3 regions of the Aquariibacter lacus genome follow, and region 2 is predicted to be linked to each of the others. Evidence: predicted binding sites of a transcription regulator. Region 2 holds the regulator's gene; each other region holds the start of a gene.

Region 1 (5,714 bases), 320 kb from region 2:
GGCCAGGCCGATGTCGAGGATCAGCAGGTCGTAGGGGTCGGACTTGAGCGAGGCCGGCACTGGCTCGCCGCGCGCGGTGGTGTCCACCGACCAGCCCTGGGAGCGCAGCGCGCGGGAGGTGGTGTCGGCCACGGCCGGATCGTCCTCCGCAAGCAGGATGTGCAGGGCGCCAGCAGACGAGGGGGGCGTAGAGGTCACGGCAGGCTGGGTTGGGGACGGGCCGTCTCGGGCGCCCATTCGGGCGCGTGAGGGAGCCGGCACTCTAGCAGCGCCCTCCCGGTCCCAAGCCGGCCTTGCGGCGGCCCGGGACCGGGGCGTCAACCGCTTGCAAGCCTGCGACCTGGCTGGGTGGCCAGGGCCGGGTCGCATGGGCCCAAGGGCTGCCGAAGCGGCGTGGGCCCCGTGGTGGCATGTGATGTGCTGCATCCGGCACGCTTGTGCGGGTCGCAGGTCGACCCGCCTGCGGATCCCACCGAACGCCGAATGCGGTCAAGCTACCATCGCCCGAGGGTTTGCACGGACCGACGAATGACATGCCAAGCGGGCGTGGGCCTGCAAGCCGCTTCCGGGTCCGGCCATGCCCCGTGTCCAGCACATGCGTGTCAGGCAGAAACAGACCGAGTCACCATGGTGTCCTCCCCCTCCTGCCCTGTCGCTACCGAATTGAAGCAGGTCGTCGCTTATCTCGCGCCCGAGATTCCCTCGCTCTCCGCCACCTTTGTTTACGAGGAACTTCACGCGGTGGAGCGGCGCGGCCTGCGCGTTGTGCCCATTTCCGTGCACCGGCCGGCGCGCCCGGCTGCCGACCAGGCCCGCCTGAGCGAGCGGGTCCGTGTTCTGTACGACACCCACCCCGCCCGGTTCGCCCTGGGCGCTTTGCTGAGCCTGCCGCGCTTTGGCCCAGGCCTGTTCGGCGCGCTCGGGCAACTGGCGGGCGATCTCGTGGCCTGCGGCCTGCTCAAGCCGGCCAGTTGGAAGCTGGCCTACCAGTTCCTGGCCGGTGCCCGTCTGGCTCGGCTGATGCAAGACGAGGGCTGTCACCACCTCCACGTGCACTTCGCGCATGTCCCGGCGCAGATTGCGATGTATGCCGCGGCGCTGTCCGGGCTTCCCTTCACGGTGACAGCGCATGCCAACGACATCTTCGAGCGGGGCTTGCTGCTGCAGCGCAAGGCAGCGCGCGCCAAGCGCTTCCTGACGATTTCCGAGCACAACCTGAAGTATTTGCGCGCGCTCGGCATTCCCCCGGCACAACTGAGCCTGGTGCGCTGCGGCGTGAGTTTCAGCCCGCGGTCGCGGCCGGCAGGTGCCGCCGGCCAGCCCTTCGTGCTGGGCTCGCTGGGACGCATGGTCGAGAAGAAGGGCTTCGACGTGCTGATCGAGACGCTTGCGCGGCTGCGCGCCGAGGGTCGAGCCGTCGTCCTGCGCCTGGCCGGCGACGGCCCGCTGCGGCCGGCGCTGGAGGCCCAGGCGGCTGCCCTCGGCCTGGGCGAGGCCGTGCGCTTCGACGGCAGCCTCTCGCACGAGCAGGTGGCCGACTGGATGAACGCGCTCGACAGCTTCGTGCTGGCCTGCAAGGAAGACCGCAACGGCGACATGGACGGCATCCCCGTCGTGCTGATGGAGGCCATGTCGCAGTCGTTGCCGGTGGTTTCGACCCGGCTTTCGGGCATTCCCGAGCTGGTCATGCACGAGCAAAGCGGCCTGCTGGCCGAACCGGCCGACGCGGCCGACCTGGCGCGGCAGATCGCGCGCCTGATCGATTCCGACGCACTGCGTGCGCAGTTGGGCCGGGACGGCTGCCAGCATGTGATGGCCGAGTTCGGCATGGCCCAAAACATCGACCGCCTGCTGGCCGCCTTCGCGCTGCCCCGGCACGGCTGAACCTTGATCCACAGGACGCCCCCCCATGAGCCGCCGCTATGCCCTGATTTCGCCCTGCCGCAATGAATCCAAGTACATGCGGCAGACCCTGGACACCGTGGTCGGGCAGTCGCTCACGCCGGCGCTCTGGGTGATCGTCGACGACGGTTCAAGTGACGAGACGCCACAGATCCTGGCCGAGTACGCCGCGCGCCATCCCTGGATCCGCATCGTCACCCGCCAGGACCGAGGCCGTCGCGCCGTCGGCCCCGGGGTGATCGAGGCTTTCTACGCCGGCTACGAAACCATCGTGCCGGAGGACTTCGATTACGTCTGCAAGCTCGACCTGGACCTGCGCCTGCCGCTGCGCTACTTCGAGATCCTGGTCGAGCGCATGGAGGCGAATCCGCGCATCGCCACCTGCAGCGGCAAGGCCTATGTCGAGGAACACGGCACGCTGCGCGACGAGAACCACGGCGACGAGACCTCGCTGGGCATGACCAAGTTCTACCGCGTCAGCGCTTTCAAGGACATCGGCGGCTTCGTGCGCGAGGTGATGTGGGACGGCATCGACTGCCACCGTTGCCGGATGAAGGGCTGGATCGCCTGCAGTTGGAATGAACCGGAGCTTCGCTTCATCCACCTGCGGCCGATGGGGTCCAGCCAGCAGAGCATCTACACCGGCCGCATGCGCCACGGCTTCGGCCAGTACTTCATGGGCACCGGCCTGCTCTACCTCAGCGCCAGCGCGCTGAGCCGGATCGGTGAGAAGCCCTTCCTGCTGGGCAGCCTGGCCGTGATCTGGGGCTGGCTGCGCAGCGCGCTTGCCGGCAAGCCGCGCTACGAGGACCCTGAGTTCCGCCGCTTCCTGCGCGCCTACCAGATGCGCGCGCTGCTGGTCGGCAAGCGGCGGGCCATCGAGGAAATCCACCGGGCCAAGGGCATCGCCTGAAGCGGCAGCGCGGGCCGGGAACTTGTCCCCGGAAACTGTGGACAAGTCTGTGGGCGGAGCCGGGATGCGCGCGCCAAGTACTTGTCCCCCGGGCCGCCGGCCTGGATTGACCTCTCCAGGGCAGGCACAGCGGAACGCTTGCCGCGCCTTAGCACTCAAAAAGTCCGAGTGCTAACATCTTGGCGAGGAGACTGCCGATGAACCCCCTGACGCCGATTCCGACATCTGCCAGCGCCGCCGCGCTGAGCCTGCGCGACCCCTGGGCCATGGTGCCCTCGCTGGGCAACCTCGAGGCCTACATCCGCGCGGTGAACCAGCTTCCGATGCTCAGTGCCGAGGAAGAGCAGGACTGCGGCCGCCGCCTGCGCGACCACGGCGACCTCGCTGCGGCCGGCCGGCTCGTGCTTTCGCACCTGCGGCTGGTCGTCTCCGTCTCGCGCCAGTACCTGGGCTACGGCCTGCCGCAGGGCGATCTGATCCAGGAAGGCAATGTCGGCCTGATGAAGGCCGTCAAGCGCTACGACCCCGAGCAGGGCGTGCGCCTGGTCAGCTACGCGCTGCACTGGATCAAGGCCGAGATCCACGATTACATCCTGCGCAACTGGCGCCTGGTCAAGGTGGCCACGACCAAGGCGCAGCGCAAGCTCTTCTTCAACCTGCGCTCGATCAAGCAGGGCCTGCGGGCCCGGGCCGAGCTGGGGGACAGCCACCGCCAGGGCCTGAGCGAGGCCGAGATCGATCAGGTCGCCGAGACGCTGCAAGTCAAGCGCGAGGACGTGATCGAGATGGAAACCCGCATGGCCGGCGGCGAGGTCGCGCTGGAGCCGTCGGAAGGCGACGAGGACGGCCCCGCCGCGCCGATTGCCTGGCTGGCCGACGAGCACAGCGAGCCCAGCCGCATGCTGGAGCTGGCGCATCGCGACCACTTGGCGAGCGACGGCCTGCGCGAAGCCCTGTCGGGCCTGGATGCGCGCAGCCGCCGCATCGTCGAATCGCGCTGGCTGCACGTGGCCGACGATGGCTCGGGCGGCGCCACGCTGCACGAGCTTGCGGCCGAGTACGGCGTCAGCGCCGAGCGCATCCGCCAGATCGAGGTGGCTGCGCTGAAGAAGATGCGCAAGGCCCTGGCCGGGGTCTGAACCTTCAGCGTCCGCCGCCGCCCCGGGACGGGCGCGGCGCGACGGCCGCGCCGCTCAGCCGCCTGCCAGCAGGATGCGCAGATCGGCCAGCCAGGCTTCGATCGGCGTGCCGTAGCGCACGAAGAGCCGCGTGCGGCCCTGCATGTCGAACACATAGGCGCCGGCGGTGTGGTCCAGGGTGTAGCCCTCGTTGCCGTCCTTGTTCGGCACCTTCTGGTAGAAAACCTTGAAGCCCTGGGCCACGGCCTTGGTCTCGTCCAGCGTGCCGCGCAGCGCGACGAAGGCCGGGTCGAAGGAGGCCATGTAGGCCTTGAGCAATTCGGCGCTGTCCCGCTCCGGGTCGACGGTGACGAAGATGGCTTGCAGCTTGTCGCCCTCGGCACCGAGCTGCTTCTTGACCTGCGCCAGCTCGGCCATGGTCGTGGGGCAGACGTCGGGGCACTGGGTGTAGCCGAAGAAGACGACGACCAGCTTGCCGGCGTAGTCGGCCAGGCTGCGGAGCTGGCCCTCCGGATCGCTGAGCTTGAGCGACTTGCCGTAGTCCAGCCCGGTGATGTCGACTGCCTTGAAGCTCGACGAGCCGGCCTGGGGCGCCGCCGAGCCCGGGCCGCCCGCATCGTCGCAGCCCGCCAGGCTGGCGCCCAGCGCGATCAGCAGGCCGGCAGCCAGAAGGCGCAGGCGGGGATGGCAGGCGACGGACAGCTTCATGCGGGGGGCTTTCGGAACAGGCAAGGGCACAGGCCGCTCAAGCCAGCCAGAGCGGCTTGAGGTAGTGATCGAGCAGCAACGCGGCGAACAGCAGCGACAGGTGCCAGATCGAGAAGCGGAAGGTGGCGCGGGCCAGCGGCTCGCTGTAGGCCTGCTTCAGGCGCCAGGCGTACTGGCAGAAACGCAGGCCCAGCGCGACGGCCGCCGCCAGGTAGAGCCAACTGCTCATGCGCGAGACGAAGGGCAGCAGCGTGGCCGCGAACAGCACCAGGGTGTAGAGCCAGATTTGCAGCCGGGTGAACTCGCTGCCATGGGTGACCGGCAGCATGGGCAGGCCGGCGCGGGCGTAGTCCTCGACCCGGTAGAGGGCCAGGGCCCAGAAGTGCGGCGGCGTCCAGAGGAAGATGATCAGGCAGAGGATGAGCGACTCGGGGCCGACTTCGCCGCGGATTGCCGCCCAACCCAGCACCGGCGGCATCGCGCCCGAGGCGCCGCCGATCACGATGTTCTGCGGCGTCATGGGCTTGAGCACCACTGTGTAGACGATGGCGTAGCCGACGAAGGTGGCGAAGGTCAGCCAGGCGGTCAGGGGATTCACCTCGAACCACAGCAGGGCCATGCCGGCCGCGCACAGCACGGTGGCGAAGCTGAGGGTCTGGGCCACGCCCAGCTCGCCCTTGGCGGTCGCACGCCAGGCGGTGCGCTTCATCTTCGAATCGATGGTCTGCTCGACCATGCAGTTGAAGACGGCCGCCGCGCTGGCCACCAGCCAGATGCCGACCGAAGCCAGCAGCACGCGCTGCCAGCCCCGGGCGCCGGGCCAGCCCGGGATGGCCAGCAGCATGCCGATCAGCGCGCAGAAGACGATGAGCTGCACCACCCGCGGCTTGGTCAGCGCCATGAACTGGCGCCAGCGGGCCGGAGGCGCCGGCAGCGCAGATGCGGAAAGCGGGGTGGACACAGGGACTCGGGGAGGTCGATGCAGGGCCGGGGGCGCCCCGCCGGCAGCAGGCCGATGGGACAGGAGCGAACCCGCGATTCTAGGGAGCGCG
Region 2 (5,714 bases):
CGGCCTGAGCGCATCCGCCCCGTTTCGGCCCCGTTTCGCGTCCGTATCGGCCCGGGATGGGCCGGGGATGGCTCCGCAAGGGGGCAGCGCAGCCTTGCCACAGTGCATCGCGCACCGGCATGGAACGCGAGTTGCAAGCCCCGCCCGCCAATCGCCCGAGGTCGGGCGACGGCGCACCGCAATAGCGCTCACAACACCAATCAAGTGCAGACGAGGTCGGCATGGACGAACTGAAAGCGGGCAGCGATACGCTGTTCATCCTCCTGGGCGCCATCATGGTGCTGGCCATGCATGCTGGCTTTGCCTTCCTGGAGCTGGGCACCGTGCGGCACAAGAACCAGGTCAATGCCCTGGTCAAGATCCTGGTCGATTTCGCCGTCTCGACCCTGGCCTATTTCTTCATCGGCTATGCCATCGCCTACGGCGTCGGCTTCCTGGTGCCGGCCGCCGAGCTGGGCGCGCGCAACGGCTTCGAGCTGGTCAAGTTCTTCTTCCTGCTGACCTTCGCGGCCGCCATCCCGGCCATCGTCTCGGGCGGCATCGCCGAGCGGGCCCGCTTCAATCCGCAGCTTGCTGCAACCTTCGCCATCGTCGGCTGCATCTACCCGCTGTTCGAAGGCATGGTCTGGGGCGGCCGCTTCGGCATGCAGGAGCTGCTGACGGCCTGGTTCGGCCAGCCCTTCCACGACTTCGCCGGCTCGGTCGTCGTGCATGCGGTGGGCGGCTGGATCGCGCTGCCGGCGGTCATCCTGCTCGGCGCGCGCAGCGGCCGCTACGGCCGGGACGGCCGGGTCAGCGCCGCGCACCCGCCCTCGAACATCCCCTTCCTCGCACTCGGCGCCTGGATCCTCACCGTCGGCTGGTTCGGCTTCAACGTGATGAGCGCGCAGACCATCGACAAGGTCAGCGGCCTGGTCGCGGTGAACTCGCTGATGGCCATGGTCGGCGGCACCCTCGTCGCCTGGGCCCTGGGCCGCAACGACCCGGGCTTTGCCTACAACGGCCCGCTGGCCGGCCTGGTCGCCGTCTGCGCCGGCTCGGACCTGATGCATCCGCTGGGCGCGCTGGCCACCGGCGGCGTCGCCGGTGCGCTGTTCGTGAAGATGTTCGTCATCACGCAGAACAAGCTGAAGATCGATGACGTGCTCGGCGTCTGGCCGCTGCACGGCCTGTGCGGCGCCTGGGGCGGCCTGGCGGCCGGCCTGTTCGGCAGCACCGCGCTCGGCGGCCTGGGCGGGGTGAGCTTCGGCGCGCAACTCGTCGGCACCCTGGCCGGCGTGCTGGTGGCCGTGATCGGCGGCACCCTGGTCTACGGCCTGATCAAGGCCGCGGTGGGCCTGCGGCTGGATGCGGAGGACGAATACCTCGGCGCCGACCTGGCGGTCCACAAGATCCGCGCGACGCCCGAGCGCGAGGGCTGAAGCCGGCCGCGGGCGGCCCCGCCGCCCGCCCGGCCCGGGCGCGCCTCAGACGCCCGTCGAGCCGAAACCGCCCGCGCCGCGCACGCTGCCGGCGCTGAACTGCTCGACCACCCGCAGCGCCGGCCGCAGCACCGGCACGAAGACGAGCTGCGCAATGCGCTCGCCCGGCTGCACGGTGATGGCCCGGCCGCTCTCGGCCGGATTGCGGTTCCAGGCGCTGATGTAGAGCTGGGCGCTGTAGTCCGCATCGATCAGGCCGACCCCGTTGCCCAGCACCAGGCCCTTCTTGTGGCCCAGGCCGGAACGCGGCAGCACCATCGCGCACAGGCCCTCGGCATTCATGTGCAGCGCCAGGCCGCTGGGGATGAGCACGGCCGGGGCCTGCGGCTCCAGCGTCAGCGGCGCATCGAGGCAGGCGATCAGGTCGAGGCCGGCCGCCAGCGCCGTCTGGTAGCGCGGCAGGCCCCAGTCGTTCAATCGCGCGTCGAGCACGCGGATCTCGATCTCGTTGGGCAGGGACATCGGAACGGCTCGCGGCGAAGGGCCAGGATTGGTAGGCCGGGTGGGACTCGAACCCACTGTCGAACGATTATGAGTCGCTTGCTTATACCGCTTAAGCTTCCGGCCCCCGGGGCAGGCGCGCATTGTGGCGCGGCGTCGGGGCGGCCCGCCGCCCTACTTCTGGCTGAGCGCCTGGCCGACCAGGCGCGAGGTGATGTCGACGATCTGGATCATGCGCTCGTAGGCCATGCGGGTCGGGCCGATCACGCCCAGGGTGCCGACGACCTGGCCGTCGACCGTGTAGGGCGCGGAGACGACCGACAGCTCTTCGTAGGGCACGAACTGGCTCTCGCCGCCGATGTAGATACGCACGCCCTCGGCGCGGCTGGAGACTTCCAGAAGACGCATGAGCTGGGTCTTCTGCTCGAAGAGCTCGAACATCTTGCGCAGGCTGCCGAGGTCGCTGGAGAAGTCCTGCACGGTCAGCAGGTTGCGCTCGCCGCTGACGACGAGCTGCTCGGCCGGCTCGCCCGCGGCGGCGCTGCCCATCTGCACGGCGGCCTGCATGAGCTGGGCGATCTCACCGCGCAGCGCATCCACCTCGGTGTGCAGCTTCTCGCGCACCGCATCCAGGGTCAGGCCGGCGTAGTGCGCATTGATGAAGTTGGTGGCCTCGATGAGCTGGGCGGCCGTGAAGTCCTGCGAGGTGACGATGAGGCGGTTCTGCACATCGCCGTCCGGCGCGACCAGGATGACCAGCACGCGCCGCTCGCCCAGGCGCAGGAACTCCAGGTGGTGGAAGACGCCGGCCTTGCGCGGCGCCGTGATCACGCCGACGAAGTGCGACAGGCTCGACAGCATCTGCGCGGCATGGGCGATGACGCGCTGCGGCTGGTCCGGCGCCAGCGGCGCCGCGCCCTCGGGCGACAGCACCTGGGCGGCGTCGAGCGGCCGGGCGGTCAACATGGTGTCGACGAAGAGCCGGTAGCCGCGGGCGGTCGGCACGCGGCCGGCGCTGGTGTGCGGGCTGGCGATGAGGCCGAGATCTTCGAGATCGGCCATCACGTTGCGGATGGTCGCCGGGCTCAGCTCCAGGCCCGAGGCCCGCGACAGGGTGCGCGAGCCGACCGGCTGCCCGTCGGCGATGTAGCGCTCGACCAGGGTCTTCAGCAGGGTCTTGGCGCGGTCATCCAGCATGCGGCTCATTCTAGGAGGCCGCCCCGTCCCGCGGGCCCAGGGGGCCGTCCGCGGCGGCGCGGGCAAGGGGGGTTCACCCCAGTCGGTCCGAGCCGGTGGACGCAGGGGGCTGTGGTGTAATTTTTCGACACCCTCTCCTGCATTCCTCATGCCCGCGCGCTTCAAACATGCGGCCCTCGTGGGCAAGTACCAAGCCCCGGGCAGCCGCCGGGTGCTGGCCCAGGTGGCCGACTTCCTGCTGAGCCAGGGCCTGGAGGTTTCGCTGGACGAGGCCACCGCGCTGAACACCGGCCTGAGCGAGCACCCGGCCCTGCCGCCCGAGCAGATCGGCCGGCACTGCGACCTGGCCGTGGTCGTCGGCGGCGACGGCACCATGCTGGCCGTGGCCCGCCAGCTCGCGCCGCAGAACGTGCCGCTGGTCGGCATCAACCAGGGCCGGCTCGGCTTCATCACCGACATCCCGCTCGAAGCCCTGCGCGAGACCCTGGCGCCGATGATCGCCGGTGACTACGAGGAAGAGCAGCGCACCATGCTGGCCGGCTGCGTGACCCGCGACGAAGGCGGCAGCATGCGCCGCACCATCTTCGAGGGCCATGCCGTCAACGACGTGGTCGTCACCCGCGGCGGCATGTCGGGCATGGTCGAGATGCGGGTCGAGGTGCAGGGCGACTTCGTCGCCAACTTCCGCGCCGACGGCCTGATCATCGCGTCGCCGACCGGCTCCACAGCCTATGCGCTGTCGGCCGGCGGGCCGCTGCTGCATCCGGGCATCGCCGGCTGGGTGCTGGTGCCGATCGCGCCGCATTCGCTGTCGAACCGGCCCATCGTGCTGCCGGATTCGGGCGAGGTCGCGATCGAGATCGTCGCCGGCCGCGATTGCAGCCTGAACTTCGACCACCAGGGCCTGGCCAGCCTGCTGCATGGCGACCGCATCCTGGTGCGGCGCAGCGCGCACCGGGTGCGCTTCCTGCACCCGCGCGGCTGGAGCTACTACGCCACCCTGCGCCGCAAGCTGCGCTGGAACGAGGGCAGCAGCGGCAGCGGCCCGGGCGACTGAAGCCACCGCGCCCTGGCCATGCCGTCAGCCGGCCTGCGCACAATCCGGGTTGCCGATCCGGCCGCCACCGAGCCCCCACCGCCATGCTGCGCCGACTGAGCCTGCGTGATTTCGTCATCGTGCCCGCCCTCGAACTGGACTTCGGGCCGGGCTACACCGCCCTGACCGGCGAGACCGGCGCCGGCAAGTCCATCCTGATCGACGCCCTGCAACTGGCCCTGGGCCAGCGGGCCGACGGCAGCGTCGTGCGCGAGGGCGCGGCGCGGGCCGAGATCGCCGCCGAGTTCGACACGCCCGAGGGCCTGGCCGGTTGGCTGTCCGATGGCGGCTTCGATTCCGCCGCCGACCCCGACGGCCACGGCGGCGGCAGCCTGCTGCTGCGCCGTACCGTCGACAGCCAGGGCAAGAGCCGCGCCTGGATCAATGGCGCGCAAGCCACCCTCAGCCAGCTGCGCGAGCTCGGCGACTGGCTGGTCGACATCCACGGCCAGCATGCCTGGCAGGGCCTGACCCGGCCGGAGCCGGTGCGGGCCCTGCTCGACAGCCGGGCGGGCGTCGACGCCGCGCCCCTGGCCGCCGCCCACCAGGCCTGGAAGCAGGCCCGCGAGCGCCTGGACGCCGCCCGCAGCCGCCAGGCCGAGCGCGAGACCGAGCGCGAGCGCCTGATCTGGCAGATCGGCGAGGTCGAGCGCCTGGGCCCCGGCGAAGGCGAATGGGCCGAGCTGGAGGCCGAGCACCGCCGCCTCAGCCATGCGCAGGCCATCCTCGACGCCCTGGCTGCGGCCGTGGCGGCGCTGGACGGCGGCGAGTCGGGCGAGGCGCCGGGCGCCAGCGCCTGCATCGATGCGGCGATCGACCGGCTCGAAGCCGTCTGGGTGCATGACAACAGCCTGAGCGGTCCGATCGACACCCTGCGCCAGGTGCAGGCCCTGATCAGCGACAGCAGCCGCGAGCTGGGCCACCGCCTGCACGGCGAGGGCCTGGACCCGCAGCGCCTGAGCGAACTCGACGAGCGCCTGGGCAGTTGGCTGGCCCTGGCGCGGCGCTTCCGTCAGCCGCCCGAGGCCCTGCCCACGCTGCTGGCCCAGTGGCAGGCCGAGCGCGCCCGGCTCGATGCCGAAAGCGACCTGCCGGCGCTGGAAGCTGCGGTCGACCAGGCCTGGGCCGCCTACCGCCAGCAGGCCGAAGCCGCACGGCGCGCCCGCCTGAAGGCCGCGCCGCGGCTGGCCGCCGAAGTCGGCGCGGCCCTGCAGCAGCTCGGCATGGCCGGCAGCGTGTTCGAGGTGGCGGTCGATCCCCTGCCCGAGCCGCAGCGCCACGGCCAGGACCTGATCGAGTTCCGCGTCGCCGGCCATGCCGGCGCCACGCCGCGGGCGCTGGCGCGGGTGGCCTCGGGCGGCGAGCTGTCGCGCATCGCGCTGGCCATTGCCGTCAGCACATGCAGCAGCCCGCGGCCGGGCACCGACCCGCTGCCGGGGGTGGACACCCTGATCTTCGACGAGATCGATGCCGGCGTCGGCGGCACCGTGGCCGATGCC
Region 3 (5,714 bases), 170 kb from region 2:
GACAGCCTGGGCCTGCGCTGCCCCGACCACCCCGTGGCCCGCGCCCTGCTGCGCGCAGCGGCCGCACGCGGCGTGCCGGGCGTGGCCGCGCCCAGCGCGAACCGCTTCGGCCGCATCAGCCCGACCCGCGCCGCCCATGTGCTCGACGAGTTCGCCGCGCTCGGCCCGGAGGCGCTGCTGATCCTCGACGGCGGCGCCTGCGCGGTCGGCATCGAATCGACCATCGTCGACCTCTCGCGCGGCCGGCCGGTGCTGCTGCGCCCCGGCCAGCTCGGCGCCGAGGCGGTGGCCGCCGCAGCCGGCGAGCCGGTGCGGCCGCCCGATGCCGACGCACCGCGCGCCTCGGGCACCCTGGCCTCGCACTACGCGCCGCGTGCCCGGCTGCTGCTGATGTCGGCCGAGGCCCTGCAAGCGGCGCTGGAGCGCCTGCCCGGCGACGCGCCCGCGCCCGCGGTTTATGCTCGCGCCCGCCTGGCGCTGCCGCCCGCGCTGGCCGAGCTTCGGATGCCGGCCGAGCCGGCGGCCGCGGCCCAGGCCCTGTTTGCCGATCTGCGCCGCCTGGACGCCGGACATCCGGCGGCGATCTGGGTCGAGACCCCTCCGGATACCGCCGACTGGGCGGGCGTGCGCGACCGCCTGCGCCGCGCCGCAGCCTGAGCCGCTGCGCCCCCGGCCCCCACTTCTTCCGCTGGAGACACCATGCAAGCCACCTCCCCCCTGCGCCGCATGCGCACCGGGCTCTCTGCCACCCTGGCCGCGGCAGCCGCCGCCCTGCTGGTCGCCTGCGGCGGGGGCGGCGATCTGGTGGACCCCTTCGACGCGAAGCGGCTCTTCGTCTTCGGCGACGAGACCAACATCATCCTCGGCAGCTCGGGCGGCCCGGCCGGCCGGCGCTACACCGTCAACACCCGCAATGCCGACAGCAGCGTCAACTGCCTGGACAACCCGATCTGGGTGCAGCAGCTCGGCCGGGAGCTGAACATCGGCTTCAGCCAGTGCCCTCTGCCGGTCACCGAGGAAGCCAGCCCGCGCGGCACCATGCTCGCCACCGTCGGCGGAACCATCCCCGACCTGGAAACCCGGATCACCACCTTCCTGGCCGGCACGTCGATTGCCGAGGGCGACCTGGCCACGGTCTACACCGGGCAGAACGACTTGATCGCGCTCTACGGCACGATCAACACGGCGGCCCAGGCCACTGCGGCCGTTGCAACGGCGCGCGAGCTGGGCAACCGCCTCGGCCTCCAGATCAACCGCCTGGCGCAGGCCGATGTGCGGGTGCTGTTCGGCACCCTGCCGAACCTGAACCTGACGCCCTGGGGCCGTGCGCAGACCTCCTCGGTCTTCAATCCGCAGACCGTGCTGCGCAACATGACCGAGGCCTTCAACACCGGCCTGCGTGCCACCGTGATCAACGACGGTCGCCTGATCGGCCTGGTCGACATCGGCGACCGCGTCGGCCTGCTGGCCGACAGCCCGAGCAGTCTGGGCAGTGGCGGCAATGCGGTGAATGCGGCCTGCACGACGGCCGTGCCGAACTGCTTCGACGACACCCTGATCTCGGCCGCCAACGAGACCAACCACCTCTGGGTCAGCGACCGCCACTTCGGCGTGACCGCGCACGACATCATCGGCCTGCGTGCGATCAACCGGGTCGAGACCAATCCCTTCTGAGTTCCGCTGCCCGCGCCGGGCCGGCCATGCCCCTGCGGGCCGGCCGGCCCGGCATGCCTGACCGATGAGCGCCGACCCGTCCCCCGTTTCCCCTGCCGCCGGCCTGCCCGGCTGGTCCTTCGACGATGTCGAGCGCCGCGCCCTGCGCATGGACCGCGCCCGCACCGAGTTGCAGCACGGCCGTCCCCTGGCCCTGCGGGCCGGCCCCGGCCAGCCCGGCCTGCTGGTGGCTGCGGTCGAGACCCTGGGCGCCGCGGGCTGGTCGCGCTGGCAAAGCGGCCGAGGCGCGCTACGCCTGCTGCTGAGCGCCGAGCGGCTGCAGGCCCTGGGCCAGCGCGGCGACCTGGTGGCCGCCCACCTGCCGCTGCCAGCCGACCTGGACCTGGCCGGCCTGCAAGCCCTGGCCGCCGTGCAGGCGCGCCCCGACCAGGCGCCCGGCGGCGCCTGGGGCCTGGACTGGCCGGCCGAGCGCCGGGCGGCCTGGCTGGCCGAGGCCCGACCGGCCGATGCCGCCGAGCAGGCCGCCCTGCGCCTGGTCAAGCTCGGCCCCCTCAGCCCGGCCCTGCTGCACCTGGCGCTGCCGGCCGACACCCTGGATGCGGCCGTGGCCGATGGCTTGGTGGAGATCGCGCCGCAGGCCATCGACGCCGCCCGCGGCGCGCCGCGCGCCCTGCTGCGCCGCCTGAGCGACGCGCATGTGCCGATCGCCGCGCATGAGGACTGCACCCTGGTGCTGTTCCGCGAGCTGCACGGCGAGACCGAGCACCTCGCGCTCGTCGTCGGCCAGCCCGACCGCAGCCAGCCGGTGCCGGTGCGCCTGCACTCCTCCTGCTTCACCGGCGACCTGCTCGGCAGCCTGCGCTGCGATTGCGGCGACCAGCTTCAGGGCGCCATCGCGCGCCTGGCCGAATCGGGCGGCGTGCTGCTCTACCTGGCCCAGGAAGGCCGGGGCACCGGCCTGGCCAGCAAGCTCAGGGCCTACCGGCTGCAGGACACCGGCCTGGATACGCTGGATGCCGACCGCTACCTCGGCTTCCGCGCCGACGAGCGCGACTTCCAGGCGGCGGCGGCCATGCTCGATGCCCTGGGCATCGCCCGCATCCGGCTGCTGACCAACAACCCGGCCAAGATCGATGCGCTGCGCGCGGCCGGCATCGACGTGGTCGACCGGCTGCCGCTGGTCGTGCCGAGCAATCCGCACAACGCCCGCTACCTCGCCACCAAGCGCGACCGCGCCGGCCACCTGCGCGACGACGAGCAGGCCTGAAGCCGCCGGGCCGCCGCACGGCCCGGCCGGCCCCTGAATCGGCCCGCGCAGTTCGCGCCCGGCGGTCCCTGCCGGCCGGGCGCGAAATCCCGCCTCTTGAAAGCCCGGGGCCCGTCCCTATAATCCGATTGCTAGCACTCATACACCGTGAGTGCTAACGCTGCGAGATGCCCCACCGGACCCGCAGCCTCTCTTGCCTTGCGGTGGCCCGTTCATCGTGCCGCCGCGTCCACCACGACTTCCGTTGAGGAGCCCCCATGAAGCTTCGCCCCCTGCACGACCGCGTGATCGTCAAGCGCCTCGAACAAGAAACCAAGACTGCCTCGGGCATCTTCATTCCCGACAACGCGGCCGAGAAGCCGGACCAGGGCGAAGTCCTGGCCGTCGGCCCGGGCAAGCGCAATGACAAGGGCGATTTCGTCGCCCTGAACATCAAGGTCGGCGACCGCGTCCTGTTCGGCAAGTACTCGGGCCAGACCGTCAAGGTCGACGGCGACGAGCTGCTGGTCATGCGCGAAGAGGACCTCTTCGCCGTCGTCGAAAAGTAAGCCGCGTGGCAAGCCCCTGCGCTTGCACACCGCTCACCGCACCCACACACACTGAATTCGGAGATCCAACATGGCAGCTAAAGACGTCATCTTCGGCGGCGACGCCCGCGCCCGCATGGTCGAAGGCGTGAACATCCTGGCCAATGCGGTCAAGGTCACCCTGGGCCCCAAGGGCCGCAACGTGGTCCTCGAGCGCTCCTTCGGCGCCCCCACCGTCACCAAGGACGGTGTGTCGGTCGCCAAGGAAATCGAGCTGAAGGACAAGCTCCAGAACATGGGCGCCCAGATGGTCAAGGAAGTCGCTTCCAAGACCAGCGACAACGCCGGTGACGGCACCACCACCGCCACCGTGCTGGCCCAGGCCATCGTGCGCGAAGGCATGAAGTACGTGGCCGCCGGCATGAACCCGATGGACCTCAAGCGCGGCATCGACAAGGCGGTCACCGCCCTGGTCGCCGAGCTGAAGAAGGCCAGCAAGGCCACCACGACCAGCAAGGAAATCGCCCAGGTCGGCACCATCTCGGCCAACAGCGACAGCGACGTCGGCGAGATCATCGCCCGCGCGATGGACAAGGTCGGCAAGGAAGGCGTCATCACCGTCGAAGACGGCAAGAGCCTGAACAACGAGCTGGATGTCGTCGAGGGCATGCAGTTCGACCGCGGCTACCTGTCGCCCTACTTCATCAACAACCCCGAGAAGCAGTCGGCGATCCTGGACAACCCCTTCGTGCTGCTCTTCGACAAGAAGATCAGCAACATCCGTGACCTGCTGCCCACGCTGGAGCAAGTGGCCAAGGCCGGCCGCCCGCTGCTGATCATCGCGGAAGAAGTCGACGGTGAGGCGCTGGCCACCCTGGTGGTCAACACCATCCGCGGCATCCTGAAGGTCGTCGCCGTCAAGGCGCCGGGCTTCGGCGACCGCCGCAAGGCCATGCTGGAAGACATCGCCATCCTGACCGGCGGCAAGGTCATCGCCGAGGAAGTCGGCCTGACGCTGGAGAAGGTCACCCTGGCCGACCTGGGCCAGGCCAAGCGCGTCGAAGTGGGCAAGGAAAACACCACCATCATCGACGGTGCCGGCGCTGCCGCGGACATCGAAGCCCGCGTCAAGCAGATCCGCATCCAGATCGAGGAAGCCACCAGCGACTACGACCGCGAGAAGCTGCAAGAGCGCGTGGCCAAGCTGGCCGGCGGTGTCGCCGTCATCAAGGTCGGTGCCGCCACCGAAGTCGAGATGAAGGAAAAGAAGGCCCGCGTGGAAGACGCGCTGCACGCCACCCGTGCCGCCGTGGAAGAGGGCATCGTCGCCGGTGGCGGCGTCGCCCTGCTGCGTGCCAAGCAAGCCGCCGGCAAGATCGAAGGCGCCAATGCCGACCAGGACGCCGGCATCAAGCTGGTGCTGAAGGCCATCGAAGCCCCGCTGCGCGAGATCGTCTACAACGCCGGCGGCGAACCCAGCGTGGTCGTCAATGCCGTGCTGAGCGGCTCGGGCAACTACGGCTTCAATGCCGCCAACGACACCTACGGCGACATGATCGAGATGGGCATCCTGGATCCCACCAAGGTCACCCGCACCGCGCTGCAGAACGCGGCCTCGGTCGCCAGCCTGATGCTGACCACCGAGTGCATGGTTGCCGAAGCCCCGAAGGACGAGGCCCCGGCCATGGGCGGCGGTGCCATGGGCGGCATGGGCGGCATGGGCATGGATATGTAAGTCGGACGGATTTCCCGGCCTGCGCCGGGAAATCCGCCGACTTGCACCCCGGGGCTCTGTCCCCCGCTGCCCACAGCACAAGGGCTCCCTTCGGGGAGCCCTTTTCTTTTCCGCCGCCGCCGACCACCATCGCGGCTCCGCATGGCTCGAAGCAAAGCGATGACCTCGACGCGCCCCGCCCCCCACCTTCTGGCCACCGGCCTGCTGGCCACGGCCCTGCTCATGCCTCCGGCCCTGCGGGCCGAGGACGGCCGCCCGGCCGCCCTGCCCGCGCCGCAGGTGATCGACCCGGCCGCGCTGCCGGCCTTCTCGCCGCCGGGCCAGGCGGCCATCCGCGCGCGCTGGGTGACGGGCGCCGAGGCCGCGCCCGGCCTGTATGCCCTGCGCGTCGAACTGGACGCAGGCGCCCGCCTGCCGCCGCACACCCATCCCGATGCGCGCCTGACCACGGTGCTGGAGGGCACGCTCTGGGTGGGCTTCGGCGCGACGGCCGACCCGGCGCAGGCCGTGG

What was found. The regulator HrcA, encoded in region 2, represses chaperone genes, less so after heat shock. The targets are predictions, from matches to a motif close to TTAGCACTCNNNNNNNNNGAGTGCTAA.
Region 1: a site for HrcA is predicted at 2,964-2,990, ahead of rpoH (RNA polymerase sigma factor RpoH). Genes of this name have one in related genera too.
Region 3: a site for HrcA is predicted at 3,073-3,099, ahead of JI742_RS02570 (co-chaperone GroES). Genes of this name have one in related genera too.

The regions. Positions count from the first base shown of each region.
Region 1 is NZ_JAERRA010000001.1:1,048,560-1,054,273, reverse strand. It holds gene JI742_RS04850 (response regulator) at 1-198, opposite strand, end outside; gene JI742_RS04845 (glycosyltransferase) at 547-1,884, shown strand; gene JI742_RS04840 (glycosyltransferase family 2 protein) at 1,910-2,815, shown strand; gene rpoH (RNA polymerase sigma factor RpoH) at 3,013-3,954, shown strand; gene JI742_RS04830 (SCO family protein) at 4,009-4,662, opposite strand; gene cyoE (heme o synthase) at 4,700-5,623, opposite strand; gene JI742_RS04820 (COX15/CtaA family protein) at 5,703-5,714, opposite strand, start outside.
Region 2 is NZ_JAERRA010000001.1:726,690-732,403, reverse strand. It holds gene JI742_RS03335 (efflux RND transporter permease subunit) at 1-8, shown strand, start outside; gene JI742_RS03330 (ammonium transporter) at 222-1,421, shown strand; gene dut (dUTP diphosphatase) at 1,467-1,943, opposite strand; tRNA gene JI742_RS03320 (tRNA-Ile) at 1,973-2,049, opposite strand; gene hrcA (heat-inducible transcriptional repressor HrcA) at 2,097-3,119, opposite strand; gene JI742_RS03310 (NAD kinase) at 3,268-4,176, shown strand; gene recN (DNA repair protein RecN) at 4,260-5,714, shown strand, end outside.
Region 3 is NZ_JAERRA010000001.1:558,842-564,555, reverse strand. It holds gene JI742_RS02585 (L-threonylcarbamoyladenylate synthase) at 1-657, shown strand, start outside; gene JI742_RS02580 (SGNH/GDSL hydrolase family protein) at 700-1,674, shown strand; gene ribA (GTP cyclohydrolase II) at 1,739-2,941, shown strand; gene JI742_RS02570 (co-chaperone GroES) at 3,199-3,489, shown strand; gene groL (chaperonin GroEL) at 3,560-5,203, shown strand; gene JI742_RS02560 (cupin domain-containing protein) at 5,363-5,714, shown strand, end outside.